3 regions of the Geobacillus sp. 47C-IIb genome follow, and region 1 is predicted to be linked to each of the others. Evidence: riboswitches for the same ligand, from Rfam matches in the RefSeq annotation. Region 1 holds a riboswitch; each other region holds the start of a gene.
What was found. A riboswitch is a leader RNA that binds a small molecule or an ion and turns the genes downstream of it on or off. The one in region 1 is predicted to bind S-adenosylmethionine.
Positions count from the first base shown of each region.

Region 2: another riboswitch for S-adenosylmethionine. It lies ahead of IC804_RS17270 (methionine ABC transporter ATP-binding protein); the one in region 1 lies ahead of mtnW (2,3-diketo-5-methylthiopentyl-1-phosphate enolase).
Region 3: another riboswitch for S-adenosylmethionine. It lies ahead of IC804_RS12105 (phosphoadenylyl-sulfate reductase); the one in region 1 lies ahead of mtnW (2,3-diketo-5-methylthiopentyl-1-phosphate enolase).

Region 1 is NZ_CP061473.1:2,890,464-2,898,218, reverse strand. Features, by position in the region: gene IC804_RS14665 (S9 family peptidase) at 1-1,039, shown strand, start outside; gene IC804_RS14660 (short-chain dehydrogenase) at 1,058-1,609, shown strand; gene IC804_RS14655 (PduL/EutD family phosphate acyltransferase) at 1,671-1,874, opposite strand; gene IC804_RS14650 (MarR family winged helix-turn-helix transcriptional regulator) at 2,084-2,545, opposite strand; gene IC804_RS14645 (ZIP family metal transporter) at 2,761-3,492, shown strand; gene IC804_RS14640 (1,2-dihydroxy-3-keto-5-methylthiopentene dioxygenase) at 3,638-4,180, opposite strand; gene IC804_RS14635 (methylthioribulose 1-phosphate dehydratase) at 4,210-4,845, opposite strand; gene mtnX (2-hydroxy-3-keto-5-methylthiopentenyl-1-phosphate phosphatase) at 4,842-5,504, opposite strand; gene mtnW (2,3-diketo-5-methylthiopentyl-1-phosphate enolase) at 5,501-6,742, opposite strand; SAM riboswitch class I at 6,812-6,918, opposite strand; gene IC804_RS14620 (pyridoxal phosphate-dependent aminotransferase) at 7,016-7,755, opposite strand, start outside.
Region 2 is NZ_CP061473.1:3,438,089-3,445,843, reverse strand. Features, by position in the region: gene pxpB (5-oxoprolinase subunit PxpB) at 1-80, opposite strand, end outside; gene IC804_RS17290 (IclR family transcriptional regulator) at 83-832, opposite strand; gene IC804_RS17285 (GNAT family N-acetyltransferase) at 959-1,399, opposite strand; gene IC804_RS17280 (hypothetical protein) at 1,446-1,613, shown strand; gene IC804_RS17275 (NAD(P)H-hydrate dehydratase) at 1,663-3,198, opposite strand; SAM riboswitch class I at 3,391-3,498, shown strand; gene IC804_RS17270 (methionine ABC transporter ATP-binding protein) at 3,588-4,601, shown strand; gene IC804_RS17265 (methionine ABC transporter permease) at 4,591-5,256, shown strand; gene IC804_RS17260 (MetQ/NlpA family ABC transporter substrate-binding protein) at 5,297-6,142, shown strand; gene IC804_RS17255 (MFS transporter) at 6,254-7,450, shown strand; gene IC804_RS17250 (ClpX C4-type zinc finger protein) at 7,463-7,755, opposite strand, start outside.
Region 3 is NZ_CP061473.1:2,398,051-2,405,805, reverse strand. Features, by position in the region: gene IC804_RS12115 (low molecular weight protein-tyrosine-phosphatase) at 1-346, opposite strand, end outside; gene IC804_RS12110 (DUF1128 domain-containing protein) at 577-801, shown strand; SAM riboswitch class I at 982-1,088, shown strand; gene IC804_RS12105 (phosphoadenylyl-sulfate reductase) at 1,211-1,918, shown strand; gene IC804_RS12100 (sulfate permease) at 1,930-3,003, shown strand; gene sat (sulfate adenylyltransferase) at 3,051-4,211, shown strand; gene cysC (adenylyl-sulfate kinase) at 4,224-4,835, shown strand; gene cobA (uroporphyrinogen-III C-methyltransferase) at 4,976-5,752, shown strand; gene IC804_RS12080 (sirohydrochlorin chelatase) at 5,763-6,509, shown strand; gene IC804_RS12075 (acylphosphatase) at 6,597-6,881, shown strand; gene IC804_RS12070 (arginase family protein) at 7,134-7,755, opposite strand, start outside.

The DNA of each region.
Region 1 (7,755 bases):
CGTCACCGCCTCACAACGTGGGCGCGTCAATGTATATTTCGTCCCGCTTGACGGACCTATCGTGCCGATCATCGAAGGGGACTTTCATGTGTACGGCCTCGCCATTCATCCGAATGAACAGCAGGCCGTTGCCGCGATTAGCGAGCCAACGATGATTGGAGATTTGTATACCATCTCACTTGAAAGCGGCGCAAAAACGCGGCTCACTAGGGTCAATGAAGAGCTCGAGAACGAAGTCACGTTCGCCGATGCCGAACCGTTTACTTATCAATCAACGGACGGTTGGGACATTCAAGGTTGGATCATGAAGCCACCGAGGCTCGGCGACGTGGAAAAAGCTCCACTTGTCGTCGAAATTCACGGCGGACCACATACAATGTACGGATTTACGTTTTTCCATGAGTTCCAGCTGCTCGCTTCTTCCGGCTACGCCGTGCTGTTTACGAACCCACGCGGAAGCCATGGATACGGCCAATCGTTTGTCAATGCCGTGCGCGGCGATTACGGCGGCATGGATTATGAAGACATTATGGCCGGTGTGGACGCCGCCATCAAGCAGTTTGCCTTTATTGACGAGACACGTCTTGGCGTTACCGGCGGCAGCTACGGCGGGTTTATGACGAACTGGATCGTCGGGCACACCAATCGCTTCCGGGCCGCTGTTACCCAGCGCTCGATTTCCAACTGGCTCAGCTTCGCCGGTGTGAGCGACATCGGCTACTTTTTCACGAAATGGGAAGTCGGGTGCGACGTCTGGGAAGACGCTGAGCGGCTTTGGCATCATTCGCCGCTCAAGTACGTCAAAAATGTGCGCACGCCGCTCTTAATTTTGCATAGCGAGCATGACTATCGCTGCCCGATCGAGCAGGCGGAACAGTTGTTTATCGCATTGAAACAACTCGGGCAAGAAACAAAGCTCGTCCGCTTCCCGGACGCCAACCATGATTTGTCACGCACCGGGAACCCGGCGCTTCGCCTCGAGCGGCTTCACCAAATCGTTGGTTGGTTTGATCACTATTTGAAAGGACCACGGGATTAATCCGAAAGGAGACATGCCATGCACGCCCTTGTCATCGGTGGGACAGGTATGTTGGCTGATGTGTCGCTTTGGCTTGTGCGGGAAGGATATTATGTGTCTGTCATCGCCCGCCGCTACGCACGAATGAAGCAGCTCATCGACTGTGCTGGACAGACGGCATCCATCACCCCGCTTCTTGTTGATTATCGCGACCAAGAAGCGCTTTGTTCTCTGATTTCTCGGACCATCCAAAAAAACGGAACTTTTGATCTCATCATTGCGTGGGTCCATACGGACGGAAAACAGGCGCTTCCGACCGTCATCCAAAAAAATAGCAGACATCCCGGCCCTTGGCGTTTGTTTCACGTGCTCGGCAGCCGCGCCGATCCAGCCGAGGCGAAAGCGGAACTCTGTTTGCCTGCCGCTTGTCTTTATCGGCAAGTTCAGCTCGGTTTTGTCGTGGAAGAACACGGTTCGCGCTGGCTCACCCATCAAGAAATCAGCGACGGCGTCATTGATGCCATTCGGCGTGATACGCCGTTTCATCTGGTCGGCACCCTAGATCGATCAGAGAAGAAGCGCCCGCGTTAACGGGAGGCTCCCTCTCGTTCGTCCCGAGAGGGCGCCTTATCTCCCATTGCTGCGGATGATTTCACGATGGAAGCAACTTCACGTAATCACCCGTTTTTAAACCGGCCGCGTTCTCTTCACCGTTTTCAATGTGCATATGTAACGCAAAGTCTTCACTGACGCGGACGGTCACTTCGTCAAAAATGAGAGCGCGCTCCTCTTGCGTTTTCACTTTCATGACTTGCTTGTCGCGGACGCTAAACGTTTCCGTATCTTTCGACGTCATATGAATGTGGCGCTTGGCAATGATGACCCCTTGTCTGCCGTCACCGTTCCATTCAGCCCATGAATCGTCATTCCTGGCGTTCCCTCAGTATCCCCGACAAGCAAACAGGCAGTGCGACAACGGCTTGAGCACTGTCAGTTCGACGTCTTCCACGAACAGAGTCGCCATATTTCGCATTTTTAACAAAAATGAAAGAGACCGACGAACTGTCAGTCTCTGTTTTGCTGGGCGTTTTTCGCCCCATATCCTAATTTTTTTAGCAAAGTGATCGCCTGCTCTTTCTCCTCCGCTGTGAGCGCTGATATCGTTTCATGAATTTTTTCTGCATGCTTGGGAAAGACGCGCTCAATAAACCGCCGACCTTCTTCCGTAATCGATGCATACGTGACGCGCCGGTCTCGTTCACAAGCACGACGGACGATCAGCCCTTTGTTTTCAAGTTTGTCGACAACGTAAGTGATGCTGCCGCTAGCGAGCAAAATTTTTTCACCGATTTGCTGGAGCGGCTGGTCGCCTTTATGGTATAACAGTTCTAACACCGCAAACTCAGTCGGATTCACCCCGCACGAACAGATCGATTTGTTCACTTGGTCACTGACAGCACGATACGCCCGTGACAGTACAATAAACAGCTTTAATGATTGCTCAAGTTCTTGTTCTTTCTGTTCCATGGCATTCAACCCTTTACATTTGACCATTTCTTACTTGCATTATACCGAAACGGCAAACAGACAAGCAACCGTTTTTGCTAGCTACCTATGCATTTTGCTCGCCACCGTCTTCCCAATTCGTTATGATAATTTATTATATGAAGGCGCTTGGGCGATTGTCACATTTATATGATCATTGCATATGAAAAAGTAAAGGATGATGAGGGGGGAATTGAATGAACCAGGTGTTGGTCGGCAGCGTGCTTTCTGCCTTATCGACAGGACTTGGCGCCGTGCCGATTTTGTTTTTGGCTAAATCACTCACCCACCGCTGGCGTGATATACTGCTAGCGTTTTCCGCTGGCATTATGATGGCAGCCTCGATGGAAAGTCTCATTCCCGAAGCGTTAAAAACCGGCGGCTTGGGAGCACTCGTAATCGGCCTGGCGGCAGGTGTGCTCATCTTAACGTTGCTCGAGATGACTGTTCCCCATATCGACTTGGAACATACAAAACATGGCTTACAGTTTGACGAAAAAGCGATGCTCATTATCGCTGCCATTACGATGCACAATCTTCCTGAAGGGTTGTCCGTTGGGGTCAGCTACGCATCCGATGCCGCGACGACCGGCAATTTGATCGCATTGGCCATCGGTTTGCAAAACGCGCCGGAAGGATTTTTAGTCGCCTTATTTTTAGTTCATCAACAAATTAGTCGCTTGAAAGCATTTCTTATTGCCACGTTGACAGGAGCGGTCGAAATCGTCACATCGCTGCTCGGTTTTTATTTAACCTCCCTCTTCCGCGGTTTAGTCCCGTACGGATTGGCGTTTGCCGCTGGGGCTATGCTGTTTATTATTTATAAAGAGCTCATTCCCGAAAGCCATGGCGATGGAAACGAACGGACATCGACATATGCATTTATTATCGGCATTGTGTTCATGATTTTTTTAACGCAATCGTTTTGATCAAAAAAAGAGAGGGTGCCCTAAAGACAAACGGGACACCCCTTTTTATATGCGCTTTTATGAAGACGATGGAAAGCAGGCGGCTTTTTCCATGTCTACCTAGATAACTTAGAAAAGGCATCTTGTTGCGAGAGCCTCTCAACTATTATGAATTCACTTCTTCTTTTTCTTCGTACGGATGGGCGACCCAACCGGACGGATCAATAAATAACCGGACAGCAACAACTTGGCGGTCATCCATCAATGTGAAGTAATGCGGATTTCCTTCCGGCACAGAAATGACATCGCCCGCTTCCAACTCGACGTCAAAATAACCGGTTTCTTTGTCTCCTTTGATGATGAAAATGCCGTGACCGGCCGTAATGGCGCGCACTTCATCCTCTGTGTGGATATGCACTTGCTCAAATTTTTTCAGCAGCTCTTCCAAGTTTGGAGTCGCATCAGACAGGGCGACGATATCCCATGTTTTGTAGCCACGACGCGCCGCCAAGTCTTCGATCTCATCTTTAAACGTCGCCAAAATTTCCTCTTTTTCTTCGTCAGTGAGCACATATTTGTCGCGTAAATGTTCCGGTAGTTTTGTAATATCCCAATGCTCATACAAAACACCTTGGCTGTTTAAAAAAGCGCGGACATTGTCTTCCCCTTCAATCACTTGGCCCGTTTTTTTCACTTTAATCACTGCCATCGTCAAATCCCCCTTTAAAAATATATCGGTTAGTCAACTAGCGGCACAGCGGCCCGTTGTAATAATAGCCGCTTCACCTGCCAGCTGAACAAAAACTCCCACGCTTCCAAATGTTTTTTCGCTTCAAACGCATCACGACCCCAAACGGTAATACCGTGGTTTTGGATCAAAACAGCCCCCGTATCACCGTCGATATGCTTGGCAAATTCATTAGCCAAAGTCGGGATGTCGGCGTAATTGTCAATGATCGGAATGCGCACTTCCGCATTTTCTTCCCAGATGCCAAACGCCTTAATAATTTCTTGACCCGAAAAGACTACTTCCCTGTTTTGAGCGTACACGTCGGAAATGATGTTATTGTCGACCGTATGAACGTGCAAGACGCAGCCGGCATTCGTCCGCCGATAAACCTCGACGTGCAAAAGCGTCTCCGCCGACGGCTTCAAATGCGTGTCTTCCACCGGTTTTCCATCGGCGTCGATGAGCAGAAAATCTTCGCTTGTCTGCTTCCGTTTATCTTTGCCGCTTGCGGTGACAAGGAACGTCAACGGGGCATCGGTCACTTTGAGCGACAAATTGCCGCTTGTCGCAAAAAACCAATCACGGGCGGCGAGCTCAGCTTTCACTTCCGCAAGTTCATTCCATTTTTTCAACATAATGCTCATGCGATCACCTCCAGCCGCTGCAAATGATCCACCACATCAAAAAATGTCGTAAACGGTGCATGCGGCAAATCGAGCTCTTGACATTTCTTAAGCAAGAAATCGCGCGCCAGCACGTAATCCGCTTGCTTCGCCACTGCCAAGTCGGTAATCGAATCACCAATGACGACATGATACCCGTCCGGACGGGCGAGCTTTCGAAGAAGTGACGGCTTGCAACAGCCGCAGCCGTTTTGGCACTTACCGTCGCACGCGTGTGGCCATGTGATGCGAATCATCTCGCTGCTGAAATCGGAGCCATTGCAAAAAATGCGTTCTTTGTCGATCAGTCCGTCTAGCATTGGATAGACAAAAAAGTCGATGCCGCCACTCACAATATAGAGCGGAATGCCTTTCTCTTTCGTAAATGCGACAAACTCTCGAAAGCCTTCGCGCAGGCGAGCGGTGCTAAGCAAAAAGTCAACGATCTCGTCTTTCAACGCCGACGGAAGGAGGGAAAACATCTTTCCGACCCCTTCTTGAACCGAGAGGCGCTCAGCGAGAATGTCGTCTTTCAGCGCTTCCCACTCCGGTGGAGCAAACTGCTTCATAATCGCAATGATGTTGTCATTTTCTGTAATCGTTCCGTCAAAATCACAAAAGAGAACAAGCTGTTTTTTCATGCTTCCACCTCAATCGCGCCCCAGCGGTCGATCGCTTTTTGCAACGCCTCGTTTTCTTTCGCTGCTTCGCGGAGCAGACGGCCGGCAAGAGCCGCATCAATGGCAGCACGAAACGCCTGCCCACCGCCGATCGCCCCGTCCGGATGGCCGTGAATGCCGCCGCCAGCGTTGACAATGCAGTCAAGACCGAAATCGCGGACTAGAAGCGGCACGAGCCCCGGATGAATGCCGGCCGACGGTACCGGAAACGCGCGCGCAAACGGCTCTTGTTCATCGGTGAGCGCCCGAGCAATGCCAAGCGCCTGTTCACGCTCAAGCGCGACGCTGCCATATGGCGATGGGAACAAGACAAAATCAGCTCCCGCAAGCCGCAAAAACTTTCCGAGCAGCAGCGACGGGGCGACCCCGTAAAACTCAGACGGCGTCATGGCACCGCTAAACGCCGGGTGAGCCATGATCGGCACGTTGATATTCTCGTCCTCGCGCAACCCTTGCAAAACATCAAGCCCATAGGTGAACACGTTAAACAAGAGCACATCAGCGCCAAGCTCGGCTGCCCGTTTCGCTTTCTCTTTCAGTTCAAACGTTTTGCCGGTCAAGTTGACGGCGTACAGCGTCCGTTTGCCTGTTTGTTCATACACTTCTTGGAGCGCCGCCTTGCCCGCGGTGATCCGCTTTTCAAACGGCAACAACTCATTGTCAAATAAAATTTCGTCATCTTTCACTAAGTCGACGCCGCCAAGTGCCTGTTTCTTTAATTCGGACGTCAAATACGCCAAATCGCGGCCGATGATACCTTTAAAAATGCTCATCAATAGCGGGCGGTCATATACCCCGACTTTTTCACGAATACCGGCAATGCCAAAACGCGGTCCCGGAAAATGCCGTTTCCATTCGTCCGAAAGCTCAAGATCAAGCAACCTCACTTCACCATCAAGCGACAGTTTGCCAAACGTCGTTGCCAAGAGCGCTGGTAAATCAGCACTAAAGTTGACCGTCGGGTAAGCAATTTTGACGATCGCCCGCTTCAGTCGCTTGCCGAAATACTCGTTCGCCGGACCGCTTTCCCCAAGTTCTTTAATCCCGACGACTTCTCCCTTATGTTTGCGAAGCTGCTCTTGCTCTAATGCCGGCAAATCCGTCCATGTGCCGACCGTCAAGCCGAGCGCAATCCCTTCTGCTTTTTTGCGAATGTCTTTCTCGTCATGCAGCAAATACGTGGCAATCACTGTGCTCATCATTCATCCCTCTTTCCTAAAGAAAAAAGCCTCTTCACTAAGAAGAGGCATCATTCTTCCATGGCACTCTTCTTATCTCTCAGCGTTTCCGCTGCAAGAATTAGCACCGTGCTTGATATGCCAAGCCGGTTGCCGGGCTTCATCGGGCTCGTCCCTCCGCCTACTCTTGATAAGAATCATTGCGTATTTATGAACTTGTCAAACAATTTTGTCGAGTATGGCAAATGTACTTTGAATTATGACAGCCTCTGCCGCTGTTGTCAATCATTTTTTTCAAAACAGCCCGAGACGCCCGATCCGTTCAGCTGCTTCGACAAGACGCGCCTCATCTGTCAACAGACCAACGCGCACATAGCCTTCGCCGTGCTTGCCAAAACCGATGCCCGGAGCGACCGCCACGTGTACGCGTTCAAGCAGTATGTCGGCAAACTCAGCGGACGATAATCCTTTCGGTACGGGAAGCCAAGCGAAAAACGATCCAGACGGTGCCGGCGCCTCCCAACCGATGCGGTGCAAAGCAGAAATGAACGTATTGCGGCGCGCTTCATACAATGCGACGAGCTCCGTGACGCAATCTTGCGGACCGAGAAGCGCCGCGGCAGCCGCCTCTTGAACAGCGCCGAACAAACTGACATACAAATGATCTTGCAACAACTCAATCGCCCGGATGATCTGTTCATTGCCAACGGCAAACGCGACACGCCAACCGGCCATATTGTACGTTTTGGAAAACGTGTAAATTTCAACACCGACCTCTTTCGCCCCATCAACTTCGAGAAAGCTGACCGGCTTTTTGCCATCAAAACCGATCGCCCCGTAGGCGAAATCATGCACAACAGCAATGCCGTACTTAGCGGCGAACGCCACTGTTTCAGCAAAAAACTCTTTCGTCGCCGTCGCCCCGGTCGGGTTGTTCGGATAGTTCAAAAACATCAGTTTGGCCTGATCAGCGATCGCTGCCGGAATGGCACTGTAATCAGGCAAAAATTGCTGCTCGGCGATAAGCGGCATCA
Region 2 (7,755 bases), 550 kb from region 1:
TCGTTTACGGCTTCGTCAATGTAACTGGCAAATCGAACGGTCACCGCGTATTCGCATAACGGAAACAACGTGTATTCCATCGTTACCCCTTCCCTTGAAAACCAAGTTCACGTGAGATATCCATCGCCGCCTGCTTTAATAGCGGAACGATGCGCACCACATCATCGGGCGAAAAACGTGGTTCCGGACCGGCGACGCTCAACCCAGCAACCGCTGCCCCTTCATGGTTGAAAATCGGCACAGCAACAGCAGCAGAGTAGTTTTCCAGCTCAGAACAACTAACCGTATAGCCTTGATTTCGGCCTTCTTCTACCAATCGGCGCAACACTTGTTTGTCTGTCACCGTACATTTAGCGATTTTCACTAGTTCCACTTGTTCTAAATACCGTTCCCGGTCAACTTCATCCATAAACGCAAGCAAGACGCGCGGGCACGCCCCAGCATACAGCGGTGCACGCCGCCCAACTTTCGTATAGACGCGCACCGGTTCGGACGTCTCCACTTTTTCGATATACAGCGCTTCATCGCCGTCGCGGATGACTAAATTCACTGCTTCCTTCGTCTCCTCTTTCAGCCGCTCCATGACCGGCAGCGCCACTCGACGAATATCGAGCCGCTCGGCGACAAGCGCTCCGAACGTCAATAGCGACAAGCCGAGTTCATACTGGTCGCCTTGTTTTTGCAAAAAGCCTAGCGCCACAAGCGACTGCGCCATCCGGTACACCGACGTTTTCGGCATCCGAAGCCGCGCAACCATCTCCGGCAGCGTTAACCGCTCGCAATCAAGAAACAAATCTAGCAGCTCTTTTGTTTTCAAAACCGTTTTATTCATGGCCTCTCCTTGTTCCGAATATCGGAATGATAATTCCGAAATATGAATTTTATTTCAATTATAACGAAAAGTCTAATTATTTTCTACAAAAAACCAACAGCGTCCGATAGATGGACGCTGTTGGTTTCAAGATAAACGTTTCAAAAACACATAACTCACTTTTTGATATTCCATCTTTTGCTCGTAAAAACGATGGGCATCGGTTCGCTGCAAACCGGACGATAACGAAACGATCCTGTAGCCATGCGCTTTCGCCCAATCGTGTACATACGACAACAACGCTTTCCCGTACCCTTTCGACCGCTCGCTCGAAGCGGTGACCAAATCACACACCCAAATAAAACGACCATTATAGAGTGTGATCATCGGCATGAATCCGATGACAGCAACCATTTTATCTTGATCATATAAGGCCACTAGCTTGTACCCTTCTTTTTCTTTCGCTTCACGCACAAGCGCGACATACGTTTCCTCATCTAAGTGAGTGCGCAGCTCACGCATGACTGGAAAAGCGCTTCTCACTTCCTCTTCAGTTTCAAGCCAAACGAATTGTGGCACGGTTTCCATCCCCCTTCTCTATTTATGCAATTAATTATATCTATGTTTTCCAAAAATGGAAGAACAAGACCGCTTCCCCGGAAAGCGGATCGTCCTTCTCGTACGTAAAAAGCATAACGAACCGCGGGACGGGTTGGGCACATTGAATCGCTTGTTGCCAAAAGCAAACAAGGAAGCGCGCTTTGAAGACGCTTCCTTTCTTTTCTTTATCCGTAAACGTTGAGCAGCCAAGACCTTCTTCCTAGTAAAACGGCCGGCCACTCCCATCACGTTCACACTTGCGCACCATCGCCCAGCCTAGCCAACACAGCCGGCAATGCGTCAATGACGTCAGAAGCCAAGACGTCCCACAGTGAATGACCGTTTTGCACAAGCCAATCAGCTGCTTGGCCGTGGACGAACACAGCATTATTCACCGCCGGCTGCACCGCCTCATGCTGCAACAAAAACGCCGCCACGATGCCAGTCAACACATCGCCGCTTCCCCCCTTAGCCAACGCCGGGTTGCCGGTCGCGTTCACATATTGCGCCCCGTCTGGCGTGGTGACAATCGTATACGGCCCTTTTAAGACGACATACACACCATATTCCATAGCCAGCCGCTTCGATACGCCAAAGCGGTCATGCTCCACCTCGCGAATGGAACGATGGACAATGCGCGCCATCTCTCCCGGGTGCGGGGTAATCACCGTCGGGGCGCTCCGTTCGCGCACTCGTTCGGCGTAGTCATCCCAAAAAAACAAAGCGTCTGCATCAATGACAAGCGGCACTGGCTGGCGCACAAGTTCGCTCACTAAGCGGCGCACTCCTTCCGTTCGCCCCATTCCCGGGCCGATGGCCATCGCGTCAATATCAAGCCCGGCCCAATCAGCCACGCCAGCAAATGCGCCTCCCTCTGCCGGCCATAACCGGTACATCGCCTCCGGCACACAGCTGGCAACTGCCTCGTACACCGTTTCCGGAACGGCCATCGTCACAAGCCCGGCCCCGCTGCGAAGTGCCGCTTTCGCTGTCATCGTTACCGCCCCGCTCATCTCCTTAGATCCGCCGACAATGAGCAGCTTACCGTGCGTTCCTTTATGCGATGACCGTTTTCGCTTCGGCATTGTCTGCACCACATCGCTATGTTCCCACAAAAACCGGACATCTGTCTTCACCTGCACCGCTAGCGGCGGGATGCCGATATCGACCACAGCGATCTCTCCGTAATAATCCGCCGCAGGAAACGTATACGCCCCAAGCTTCGGACATTGGACGGTAAGCGTCACATCAGCACGAATGGCGGTGCTGACATCGCCTCCATCAGCCGGCACCCCGCTTGGCACATCGATCGCGTATACCGTTGCGGACGTGCGGTTCACTTGCTCAATGATTTCTTTATACGGCGGGCGCACGTCTCCTTTGATGCCAATGCCAAGGAGCGAGTCAATGATGACGTCGTAATGTGGCACGCGTGCCGCAAACGCTCGTTCATTCCCCTCATAAGCTATCCAAGAATACCCCGACCGCTCGTACACCTCAAGCGCCGTGCGCGCCGCGCCTTTCACCTTCTCTTGCGGCGGCACGAGCCATACATCGGCGTCATAACCATAACTTTTCAACATGCGTGCAATGACCAATCCGTCGCCGCCGTTATTGCCCGTCCCGACGAGCACCGCCACCCTAGCCGTGTGTGGAATTCGCTCTTTCAACACCCGAAACAGCGCCTGCCCAGCGTTTTCCATCAACGAGTCATCACGAATGCCGATCCGCTCGGTCACTTCTCGGTCAATAGCGTACATTTCATCAGCCGTTACGATCGGAATCATTGCCCATTCCCCTTTCCATTTCCATCCCTATTGTTTAGTGTACAATTTTTCCAAGCGAAAGACGAGCACAAATATTTTCTCTAGAAGCGCAACGATGTAAACGTTTCCTGAAGAATCCGAATGGAAAATACATATTGACAACAAATAGCTGTCGCATTATCATGAATTTCATAAAAATTACATACAGCAAACCGCTTATCAAGAGTGACTGAGGGAACAGGCCCAATGACGTCCGGCAACCTCCCCTTGAGGGAACGGTGCTAATTCCTGCAGAATGGCTTTCATTCTGAAAGATAAGTCGGGAGTTTACATACCACCGATGCCTCTTTCCGAATGAAAGAGGCATTTTTGTTTACCAAATTCTACCTATCAACACAAGGAGGATGGACATGATCGATATTCAAAACGTTACAAAGGTGTATACAACGAAAAAGAAACAAACCGTTGCGGTAGACAACGTATCACTTACGATTCGCGATGGTGAAATTTTTGGCATCATCGGCTACAGCGGCGCTGGAAAAAGCACGCTGCTGCGCTGCTTAAACGCCCTAGAACGTCCCACATCCGGCCGCATTCTCATCGATGGGATCGATGTAACAGCATTAGATGCCAAAGAACTGCGGCAAGTGCGCCAAAAAATCGGAATGATTTTCCAACACTTTTCTTTAGTTAGCTCGAAAACAGTATTTGAAAATATCGCCTTCGCCTTAAAAGCAGCTAAAAAACCGAAACCGGACATCGAAAAACGGGTCAATGAGCTGCTCGACATGGTCGGTCTATCCGACAAGCGGGACGCCTATCCGGCGCAGCTGAGTGGCGGGCAAAAACAGCGCGTCGGCATCGCCCGGGCACTCGCTAACAATCCGACCGTCCTGTTATGCGATGAAGCCACATCGGCGCTCGATCCGAGCACGACCAAATCGATTTTAGAACTGCTGAAAAAAATTAACCGTGAGCTCGGTATTACGATCGTCTTCATTACTCACGAAATGGAAGTGGTCAAACATATATGTGACCGCGTTGCCGTCATGCAAAACGGCAAAGTGATTGAACTCGGCACCGTTTATGAGCTGTTTACCCATCCGAAAGAAGAATTAACGAGATCGTTCGTCCATAGCGTCATGCATGTTGACTTGCCTGCACATTTACGGGAAACGCATACGGGGACGATCGTGAAAATTCAGTTTGAAGGCAAAAGCGCGACGGAAACAATCGTTTCCGATATGTTGCAACAATTTGAAGTAAAAGGAAATATTTTGCATGCCAAAATCGAGTATATCCAAGACAAACCGCTCGGTATTTTTGTGATGGAGCTGATCGGGAAAGAGGATGAAATTCAACGGGCGATGGATTATATCGCTAAACGGACGAACAGATTGGAGGTTGTTTCGCATGCTGCTTGATACATTACTAGGCCTGCTTCCGGAGTTGAATAAGGCGTTTTTCGAAACGATTTATATGGTGGCTATTTCCTTGTTTGTCGCGATCATTGTTGGATTGCCGCTTGGCGTTTTGCTGTTCGTCACCGACCGCGGCTTGTTTTTGGAACATGCCATTTTAAAATCCGTTCTCGGCTTTCTCGTTAACATGGTTCGATCGATTCCGTTTATCATTTTGCTTGTCGGTCTCTTACCGCTGACAAAGCTCCTCACGGGAACTACGATCGGACCGACAGCAGCCTCTGTTTCTTTATCGGTGGCGGCTATTCCCTTTTTCGCACGAATCGTGGAAACCTCGTTGCGCGAGATTGAAAAAGACGTTATTGAAGCAGCGGTGGCGGTTGGGGCGACGCCGTGGATGATCATTAAAGACGTGCTGCTCCCAGAAGCCCGACCGGGCATTGTACAAGGAATAACAATTACAACAATCAGTTTAGTCGGCTATTCCGCAATGGCCGGAATCGTGGGCGGCGGCGGTGTCGGCGATTTAGCCATTCGTTTCGGCTATTACCGCTATGACAATACGGTCATGATCACCACTATTGTTATTTTAATTTGCCTTGTCCAAGTCATCCAGTTTGCCGGCGACCGCATCGCTCGTCTTGTTGACAAGCGATAGGCCGCTTACTATTAAACTCACTCATAGGGAGGACTTCATGATGAAAAAATGGTTGATGGCGCTCACATTGCTTCTCGTGTTCGGCACTCTTGCCGCCTGCGGCAACAGCAGCTCCTCATCTGAGAGCAGCGCTGAATCGAAAGAGAAAAAAGAGTTGACAATCGGAGCGACTTCCGGTCCGTACAGTGATATGGTGAATAAGGCGATCAAGCCGATTTTGGAGAAAAAAGGGTATGAAGTAAACGTCGTCGAATTCAGCGATTATATCCAACCAAACTTGGCTTTAGCCAACGGCGACCTAGATGCAAACTTGTTCCAGCACAAAATTTATATGGAAAATTTCGCAAAAGAGCACAACTTGGACCTTTCGGAAGTCATCGTTGTACCGACCGCCCCAATGGGCATTTATTCAAACAAATTCAAATCACTTGATGAAGTGGCCGCCGGGAGCGAAATCGCCATCCCGAACGACCCGACGAACTTGGCGCGGACGTTGTTAATTTTGCAAGATCACGGCTTAATTAAACTCGACTCAGCCGTAAACCCGCTCACGGTGTCAGAAAAAGATGTCAAAGAAAATGTGAAACATCTCCAATTCAAGCCGATTGAAGCTGGCCAGCTGCCGCGCACGGTGGAAAGTGTTGATTTGGCAGCTGTCCCCGGCAACTTCGCCTTAGCGGCGAAAATGGATTTAACCGACGCCTTAGCGTTGGAAAACATGCCGGATGACTACCGGAATCGCATTGTTGTCAATACAAAAGATTTGAACCAACCGTTTGTCAAAGATCTCAAAGAAGCAGTCGAGTCAAAAGAATTTGAGAAAGTCATTGATCAAGAGTTTCGAGGGTTCGGCAAACCGAAATGGATGCTAGAACGAAACAAATAACACAACGATACGCCGCTCTGCATGGGCGGCATTTTCTTCTGTAGACGATGGGGATAAAAAAGCAGTATAGTAGAAGTGTTCCGTTTCATTTCGTTCCAAAAGAGGCGATCAATGTTGACATACATTGAAAAAGGAAGCAGCGAATACATCAAAGCAAGCGCATCATTATTTTTTGGCGGCTTTGTGACATTTGCCGTCCTGTACACGACCCAACCGCTGCTGCCGATTTTCGCTAAACAGTTTGACGTTTCCGCCGCAGCAGCGAGCTTAACCGTATCGGCATCGACCGGTACGCTTGCGGTTATGATGCTGATCGCCGCCAACTTGTCAGATCGAATCGGCAAAAAACGCGTGATGACAGTATCGATGTGGCTGACCTCGCTCCTTGCCATCGCAATGGCGTTCAGCCCAAACTTTGCGGTGCTGCTTGCAGCGCGTACCTTCATTGGCATCTCAGCAGCAGGCATTCCTTCATTGGCGATGGCCTATGTCGCTGAAGAATTCCACCCGGCAAGCGTCGGCAAAGCGATGGGGCTTTATATTAGCGGCACATCGATCGGCGGCATGGCCGGACGAATTTTGACTGGGGTGCTTACCGATCTTTTTTCATGGCGATGGGCACTTGGGATCATCGGCCTTCTTTCCCTAGCGCTTTGCCTCGCCTTCACCGCCCTTCTGCCTGCTCCAAGACAGGCACCCCAGCGGCGAAACAGCGACGAAGCAGCATGGCGGACGTACGCTGTCCATCTTCGCAACAAGCCGCTAATGGCGCTCGTTGTCCTTGGCTTTTTGTTTATGGGCGGCTTTGTGACGCTCTACAATTACATCAGCTTTTTGTTAAGCGAACCGCCGTATTCGTTCCGCCAGTCGGTGCTCGGGTTTTTATTTATTGTATATATCTTTGGCAGCTTCAGCTCTGTGTATATGGGGCGGAAGGCAGATGAGTACGGCCATGCGCGCACCCTTCGCCTTTCGGTGGCTGTAACAGCACTTGGAGCGTTTGTCACGCTCGCTCCTTCGGCACTCGTAAAAATAGCCGGTCTGGCGCTGTTTACGTTTGGCTTTTTCGGCTGCCATTCGATTGCAAGCGCTTGGATTGGGGAACGGACGCACATTCATAAAACGCAAGCGTCCTCCTTATATCTTCTTTTCTATTATTTAGGGTCAAGCCTCGCCGGAACGGCGGGCGGTTACGTTTGGGTTCACTTTCATTGGATCGGCGTCATCGCCTTTATTTTGGCATTACTCTCCTTATCTTACCCACTCATCCTGTTTGCGGAAAAACGGCGGCCATCACACGTAAGATGACCGCCGCTTCCATTACGGTTGCTTCGTAATGACTTGCAGCCCAAATTGCAGGCAATCTTCACAAATTGATGCCAGCGGTCCGTTAATGAGCCGCGGCTTTTCTTTCAAACAAAACGAACAGCGACCGTCGCACGCTTCTTGCGCTTCCAACGCCAAGGCCTCTTCCAGCTTTTCAAGAGGGAAGACGGAGAGCGCTTCATACACGTTATCAAGCAAATGGCTATCAATATAAGCACATTTGCCTTCCCAACGCAGTGCTGTCAATTTCGCCGCCACCGCCATCCCTTCGTAAAATCGACGGCGAG
Region 3 (7,755 bases), 490 kb from region 1:
GCACAAAATCGAGCAAGCGGGCGATTACGGCCGATGAATTGGATCCAGCTAGTCGGCGTAAATCGTTCAAGTTGGCGGCATCCATGGCGATAATATAATCAAATTCCTCCAAATCGCGGCGTTCGACTTGCCGGGCACGGATGCCGGAATAATCAATGTCGTTTTCGTTTAAGATGCGTCTTGTCCCTTCATGTGGCGGTTCGCCGACATGCCAACTGCCCGTCCCCGCCGAATCAACGGCAATAACCCTATCGAGCCCCCGCTCTTTCACTAAATGGCGGAATATCGCTTCGGCCATCGGTGAACGGCAAATGTTTCCAAGGCAAACAAACAACACTTTGACCATCCGAACAACAACCCCTTTCGCTATTTCTACGGCACGTCTCCGATCATTAGTTTTTCTTCTTTTCCTTTCGTCTAGACTTTTTATGCTGCTTTCCGGCATATGGTGCACATTCATCTATATTTTACTACATTGTCCGTTTTTCAGCAGGTAAACCAGCCATATAACCCCTCCCTATTTCCCCCGCCTGTATGGTACAATACATGATATCTTGCCATGAAAGGGGCCAAACAATGGATTTATCGAAACGGTCGGCGGAAAACGTCGAATATATGATCGAGCAGCTGAAGCAAAAATTGAAAGTGATGAACTTTGACGCCCTTAAACCGTCCCATTTTTCCGAAGAATGGTATGATGAATTGAAAGACATTTATGAGATGGTCATGAAGCGCGAGACGTTTAGTCCAAGCGAAATGCAGGCGATTGTTGAAGAGCTTGGGAACTTACGTAAAAAATAGTTTCGCGCCTTTCTCTAAAATGATATGCTTAGACCACCATCCATATTTGAACGTTCTCCCACCTACATTCAACTGGGGTTTCTCGCTTTAGAATGATAAAAAAATAATTCCCATCGAAAAACTGAGATTGACACCAGCGAGAATTGTGCTAAAATTTTAATCAATTACATCCATTACAAACGCTTATCAAGAGCGAGGGAGGGACTGGCCCGATGAACTCCGGCAACCTGCTTCATTTAGCAAGGTGCCAATTCCAGCAAAATGGATTCCATTTTGGAAGATAAGACGTCACTCGTTCTTCTTGCCCTTTCCAAAATGGAAAGGGCATTTTTGTCACCGGGCTGCCGTTTACTAAGTAAATATCCGACTAATTGCGTGGATTTTCTTTGATTTATAAGGAGGGGAAACGATGCTCACGTATGATCGGTGGGAAACGGTAGAAAAACCGTCTTTTCCGTCTGACAATGAAACAAAAGGGGCGCTTGACGTCCTCGCTTGGGCGTACCGCGAATATGGTGACGAAATCGTGTACGCATGCAGCTTTGGCATCGAAGGGATTGTGCTGATCGATTTGATCTCCCAAGTAAAGCCGGATGCGGAAATCGTCTTTTTAGATACCGGGCTGCACTTTCAAGAGACGTACGATACAATCGCGAAGGTGAAAGAAACATATCCTTCCCTCCGCATCATCATGAAACAGCCGCACCTGACGCTGGAAGAACAAGCCGCGCAGTTTGGCGACGAGTTATGGAAACGTGATCCAAACAAATGTTGCGAGCTGCGCAAAGTCATTCCACTGCGCGAAGTGTTGACTGGAGTAACCGCTTGGATTTCCGGCTTGCGCCGCGAACAATCGCCGACACGGCGCCATGTCGAATATGTCAATAAAGATGATAAGTTCCGCTCCATTAAAGTCTGTCCGCTCATCCATTGGACATGGAAAGACGTATGGAACTATGTGTATAAACATAGTCTTCCGTACAATGTACTCCATGACCGCGGCTACCCGAGCATTGGCTGTGCCCCGTGTACAGCGCCGGCATTAGATCCGAACGATTTGCGTTCCGGACGCTGGGCCGGCCAAGGGAAGACAGAGTGCGGGCTCCATCTCACATAGGGGGAACACATATGCTCCTTGCGATTGCCTTTATTGTCTCCTTTTTCTTCGCCATGAACATTGGGGCGAGCGGTGCGGCCGCCTCGATGGGCGTCGCTTACGGATCGGGTGCCATTCCCCGAAAATCGGTCGCCCTCCTTCTTTGTGGCATCAGCGTTTTTCTTGGCAGCCTTGGTGGCGGAGAAGTGGTGAAAACGATCGGCTCGGGAATTATTCCTTCTTCGATCCTTACCGTCAAAATCGTTGTCATTATTTTAACAGCGGCAACCATTTCGCTGTTTGCTGCCAACATCATGGGCATCCCGTTATCGACGAGCGAGATCACCGTGGGAGCGGTCGTCGGTGTCGGTATTGCCTACCAAGCGGTATACTTCAATAAATTGCTATTCATTGTCTCGGTGTGGATCGTCATTCCGATCATTGCCTTTGCGTTTACACTCGCCGTCGGCAAGTGGTTTTTAGCGCTCAAGCGGAAATATCCACAGCTTGAGCAAGGCCGTTGGCAAAAAACGTTTATGACCTTGCTGATTGTCACTGGCTGCTTCGAGGCGTTCTCCGCCGGCATGAACAATGTCGCCAATGCCGTCGGGCCGCTTGTCGGTGCCGGATTGATCTCGGTTGGGCCAGCAACGATTCTCGGCGGTTTGTCCGTCGCTGCTGGAGCGCTCCTGCTTGGACGCCGTGTGTTGGAAACGAACGGAAAGAAAATTACAAATTTTTCTCCATTTGAAGGGAGCGCCATATCGGGTACTGGGGCGTTGCTTGTCATCATCTCATCACTGTTTGGCTTGCCCGTACCGCTCACCCAAATTACGACATCGGCCATTATCGGCATTGGCACGGCAAAGAGCGGTTTATCCATCTGGCAGAAGCGAATTGTTGTGCAGCTCTTAAAAGTATGGCTTGTTTCGCCGATTTTTTCTCTTGTCATTTCATACAGCCTTATTAAACTATTGCTCGACAGCGATGTTTATACTGTCATCGCCATTTTCAGCGTTTGTTTAGCGACGCTCGGCGTTATCAGCTTGAAAAAAACGGCTGTCGAAGAAGAACGCTCGCTTCATGAACATGGCGGTGGCATTTAATCTTAAATATTAAATCTTAAAATCTATCATCCTAGGAGGTTACAAACATGAGTTTAAGCATCCCGCATGGCGGTACATTAATTAACCGTTGGAATCCGGACTATCCGCTCAATGAAGTAACTAAAACGATCGAACTGTCGAATGCAGAATTAAGCGATTTGGAGTTGATCGGCACGGGAGCGTACAGCCCTCTTACTGGCTTTTTAACGAAAGCAGACTACGATGCGGTCGTGGAAACGATGCGCCTCGCTGACGGCACCGTCTGGAGCATTCCGATCACACTCGCAGTGACGGAAGAAAAGGCAAAAGAGCTCGCCATCGGCGATAAAGCCAAACTCGTTTATGGCGGCGACGTCTACGGTGTCATCGAAATTGCCGATATTTACCGTCCGGACAAAACGAAGGAAGCAACGCTCGTTTACAAAACAGACGAACTCGCCCACCCTGGCGTGCGCAAACTGTTTGAAAAACCGGATGTGTACGTCGGTGGAGAGATCACGCTTGTCAAACGAACTGATAAAGGACAGTTCGCCGCGTTTTATTTCGATCCGACAGAAACGCGGAAACGGTTTGCCGAACTTGGATGGAACACCGTTGTCGGCTTCCAAACACGTAATCCGGTTCATCGCGCCCATGAATACATTCAAAAATGTGCGCTTGAGATTGTCGATGGTTTGTTTTTAAATCCGCTCGTTGGCGAAACGAAAGCAGATGACATTCCGGCTGACATCCGGATGGAAAGCTACCAAGTACTGCTTGAAAACTATTACCCGAAAGATCGTGTCTTCTTGGGTGTCTTCCAAGCGGCTATGCGCTATGCCGGACCGCGTGAGGCCATTTTCCATGCCATGGTGCGCAAAAACTTCGGCTGTACACACTTCATTGTCGGCCGTGACCATGCCGGTGTCGGCAATTATTATGGCACCTATGACGCACAAAAAATCTTCTCGAACTTTACGGCTGAAGAACTCGGGATTACGCCGCTCTTTTTCGAACATAGCTTTTATTGCACCAAATGCGAAGGCATGGCGTCGACGAAAACGTGCCCGCATGACGCTGAACATCACGTCGTCCTTTCTGGCACGAAAGTCCGTGAAATGCTGCGCAACGGGCAAGTACCGCCAAGCACGTTCAGCCGTCCGGAAGTGGCTGCCGTCTTGATCAAAGGACTACAAAAACGTGAAGCGGTCACTCCATCAGCTCGCTAAAGGGGGAGCATCATGAGCACGAACATTGTTTGGCATCATACATCGGTCACAAAAACAGATCGGCGCGAGCGTAACGGTCATCATAGCGCCATCCTTTGGTTCACCGGGTTGTCCGGCTCCGGCAAATCAACCGTAGCAAATGCCGTCTCAAGACGGCTGTTTGAGCTCGGCATTCAAAACTACGTATTAGACGGGGACAACATCCGCCATGGGCTCAATAAAGACCTCGGCTTCTCTGCGGCCGACCGGACGGAAAACATTCGCCGCATTGGCGAAGTGGCAAAGCTGTTTGTCGACAGCGGACAGTTTGTTCTCACCGCATTTATCTCTCCGTTTGCCGAAGACCGGGCACTTGTCCGCCGTCTCGTCGAAGAAGACGAGTTTATCGAAATTTATGTTAATTGCCCGCTTGAAGAATGTGAAAAACGCGATCCAAAAGGACTGTACAAAAAAGCGCGCCGCGGCGAAATCCGCGAATTTACTGGCATTGATTCACCGTATGAAGCGCCGGAAGCGCCTGAGTTGACGGTTGAAACACACCGCTACTCTGTCGACGAGTGCGTCGAGCAAGTGCTCGCCTATCTGCGCGAGCGCGGGTTCATTCCGGCCGCCGAAACAAACTGACCGCCATTTCTTGTCTCCCACTAAAAAAGAGTGGGAGACCATTGAACAAAGTCGTTTTCATGCCAAATTAAGCCGTTCACAATAAAAGCACCGCCTTTAGATGGCCAGCTGGGATCATACAAGAAAGGGCTGAAACAACGATGGGCAAAGTGTATCTTGTCGGCGCCGGTCCCGGCGATCCGGAACTCATCACTGTCAAAGGATTAAAATGCATTCAGCAGGCGGATGTCATTTTATATGACCGCCTCATTAACGAAGAGCTGTTGTCGTATGCCAAACCGGGCGCTGAGCTCATCTTTTGCGGCAAGCTGCCCGGCTACCACGTCATGCAACAAGAAACGATCAACCATTCGCTCGTCCTGCACGCCAAAAAAGGAAAAAACGTCGTCCGTCTAAAAGGCGGCGACCCGTTCGTATTCGGGCGCGGCGGCGAAGAGGCTGAGGCGCTCGTCAAACATGGGATTGAGTTTGAGATCGTTCCTGGTGTCACCGCTGCTATCGCTGCGACGGCTTATGCCGGCATCCCCGTCACCCATCGCGAGTTCAGCTCAAGCGTTGCCTTTGTCACCGGACATCGGCGCGACGGAATCCGTGAAGATATCAAATGGGAGAGCCTTGCCAAGGGCATTGATACGATCGCCATTTACATGGGTGTCCACAATTTGCCATATATTTGCGAACAGCTAATCAAATATGGCAAAATGCCAGAGACGCCGGTAGCGGTTATCCAATGGGGAACAACAGCGGCTCAACGAACAGTCACCGGCACGCTGACGACGATCGCCGGGATCGTTGCTAAAGAAAACATTGAAAATCCAAGCATGATCATCATCGGGGATGTCGTCCGGCTACGCGCCAACATTCAATGGTTCGAACGGCTGTTGGCGTCATCTGCAGCTGCTGGTGCAACATCGTGAGGCGGTCGTGATGGAAGCCATTCTATATGTCAGTCACGGCAGCCGCTTCGCTGCAGCCTGCTATGAGGCGGCTCGTTTCGTCGAACAATGCAAAGCAGCCATCGACATCCCGATTCAGGAACTTTGCTTCGTTGAACTGGCAGAACCGGACATTGTGACTGGCGTTGACCGTTGCGTCGCCCAAGGAGCAACGCGCATCATCGTCGTTCCACTGCTGCTTCTATCCGCGGGACACGCGAAGCACGACATTCCAGCGGCGCTCGAGCTCGCGAAACAGCGTCATCCATCTCTTGAAATCGTCTGCGGCACCCCGTTTGGCGTCCATGAATCGATGATCGATATCATCATCGACCGCATCGGTGAACATCCGACGCCACTTGATAACGAATCGATGATTCTTCTCATCGGCCGCGGCAGCAGCGACCCGGATACAAAGCGCGACATCACCGCTATCGCTCGGCTCCTGAAAGAAAAAACGAACGTGCCGCACGTTGACATTTGCTTTCTCGCTGCTATCCATCCGACGCTTGACGAAGGGCTTGAGCAGGCGAACGCATCCATATATCGGCATGTGTTTGTCGTTCCGTATTTATTATTTACCGGCGTCTTAATGAAAACGATCGAACGGAAACTAGAGGCGCTGCCTGTTTCACACCAACAGTGGCATTTATGCTCTTACTTAGGCTATCATCCGCGTCTCGTAACACTTATTCAAGAGCAAGTATTGTCGCTATCGTTGGCGAAAAAAGGAGCTTGAAAAGACAAGCTCCTTTTTTCATGTACATTAGGCCGTATCTATTATATGATGGAAGCAGAACGGTCCCAATGAAGGAGGCTTTACCATATGAAACGGGTTCATGTCATTGTCGAAGGACGTGTACAAGGTGTTGGCTTTCGCTATTTCGTCCAGCACGAGGCACTGAAGCGACAGCTGACCGGCTGGGTAAAAAACAATGACGATGGGACGGTGGAAATGGAAGCCCAAGGCCATGAAAGTGCCGTCCAGCTCTTTTTGGATACGATTGAAGCCGGAACGATGTTTGCTAAAGTCTCTCGTATGCACATTGAGCAGCGCGACGTCCGACCGGATGAAAAACAATTTCGCATTATGTACGGCGGCGGGCTTTAACACCAGCGCCATGTTCAGTACAGTTTGTACGATTGGTCACTGACCGCCCAAAGAAGCCACCTTTCCCTGCAGACAAAAGGCAGCCCTGATGGCTGCATGTCCACTTGCTCCCTTTAACTTAAGATGAAAGCAACTTTAGAAGATGGATGATGTTATCAAAAGCTTACTATAGCGGTTTTGATTTTTGGAACACTTAACCATCATCGATGATTGGAACCCGCGATTTTCATCGGCCTTTTAGGCATTCCCCTGTTAAGCCGGACGCAAATGGGAAGTAGCGTAACGAAAACACGTCTCTAAAATGGCACTATTCGCCTGTTCATTTTTCCACTGTGCCTCAAGGCAAAGCGGATGAAACACATCGATGACGGCTTTCGGGTATTCACCGCATATGTCTACACCCAACACTTTTTTATAGAATAGTAGCAGACGCAAGCAAGCGAGCAATCGAGAAAGCGTCATCATTCCTTGATCCCAGTTCGTAACTGCGTCTTCGCGACGAAGCACGTCTTTATCGATGCTTATATACACGCTTCCGGTCGGGATGGCCTTCAGAAGCTCATTCGGCCATTCATCATGATCAGCAAATGGAAAAACAGTGATGTTTGGAGATAAACGGAGATTACGCGGAGAAAATGATGGGCCAACAATCACAACTTTTCGCAGCTGCGCGTACTGAAGCGCATGAGCCACCCACGATCCGCATGAAATGAGGCTGCTTTCGTCCTGTTCAGCGTCCGTATGGTGGTCAAACAGCACAAGCGTAAACGGTTCGCTTATTTCCCTTAACAACAAATACGTGACATAATGGTAGTTGCCGCTCCCGATCAGCACCGCCCCACGGGTTCGCCGCCGGCGTAACCGTCTTTCAATC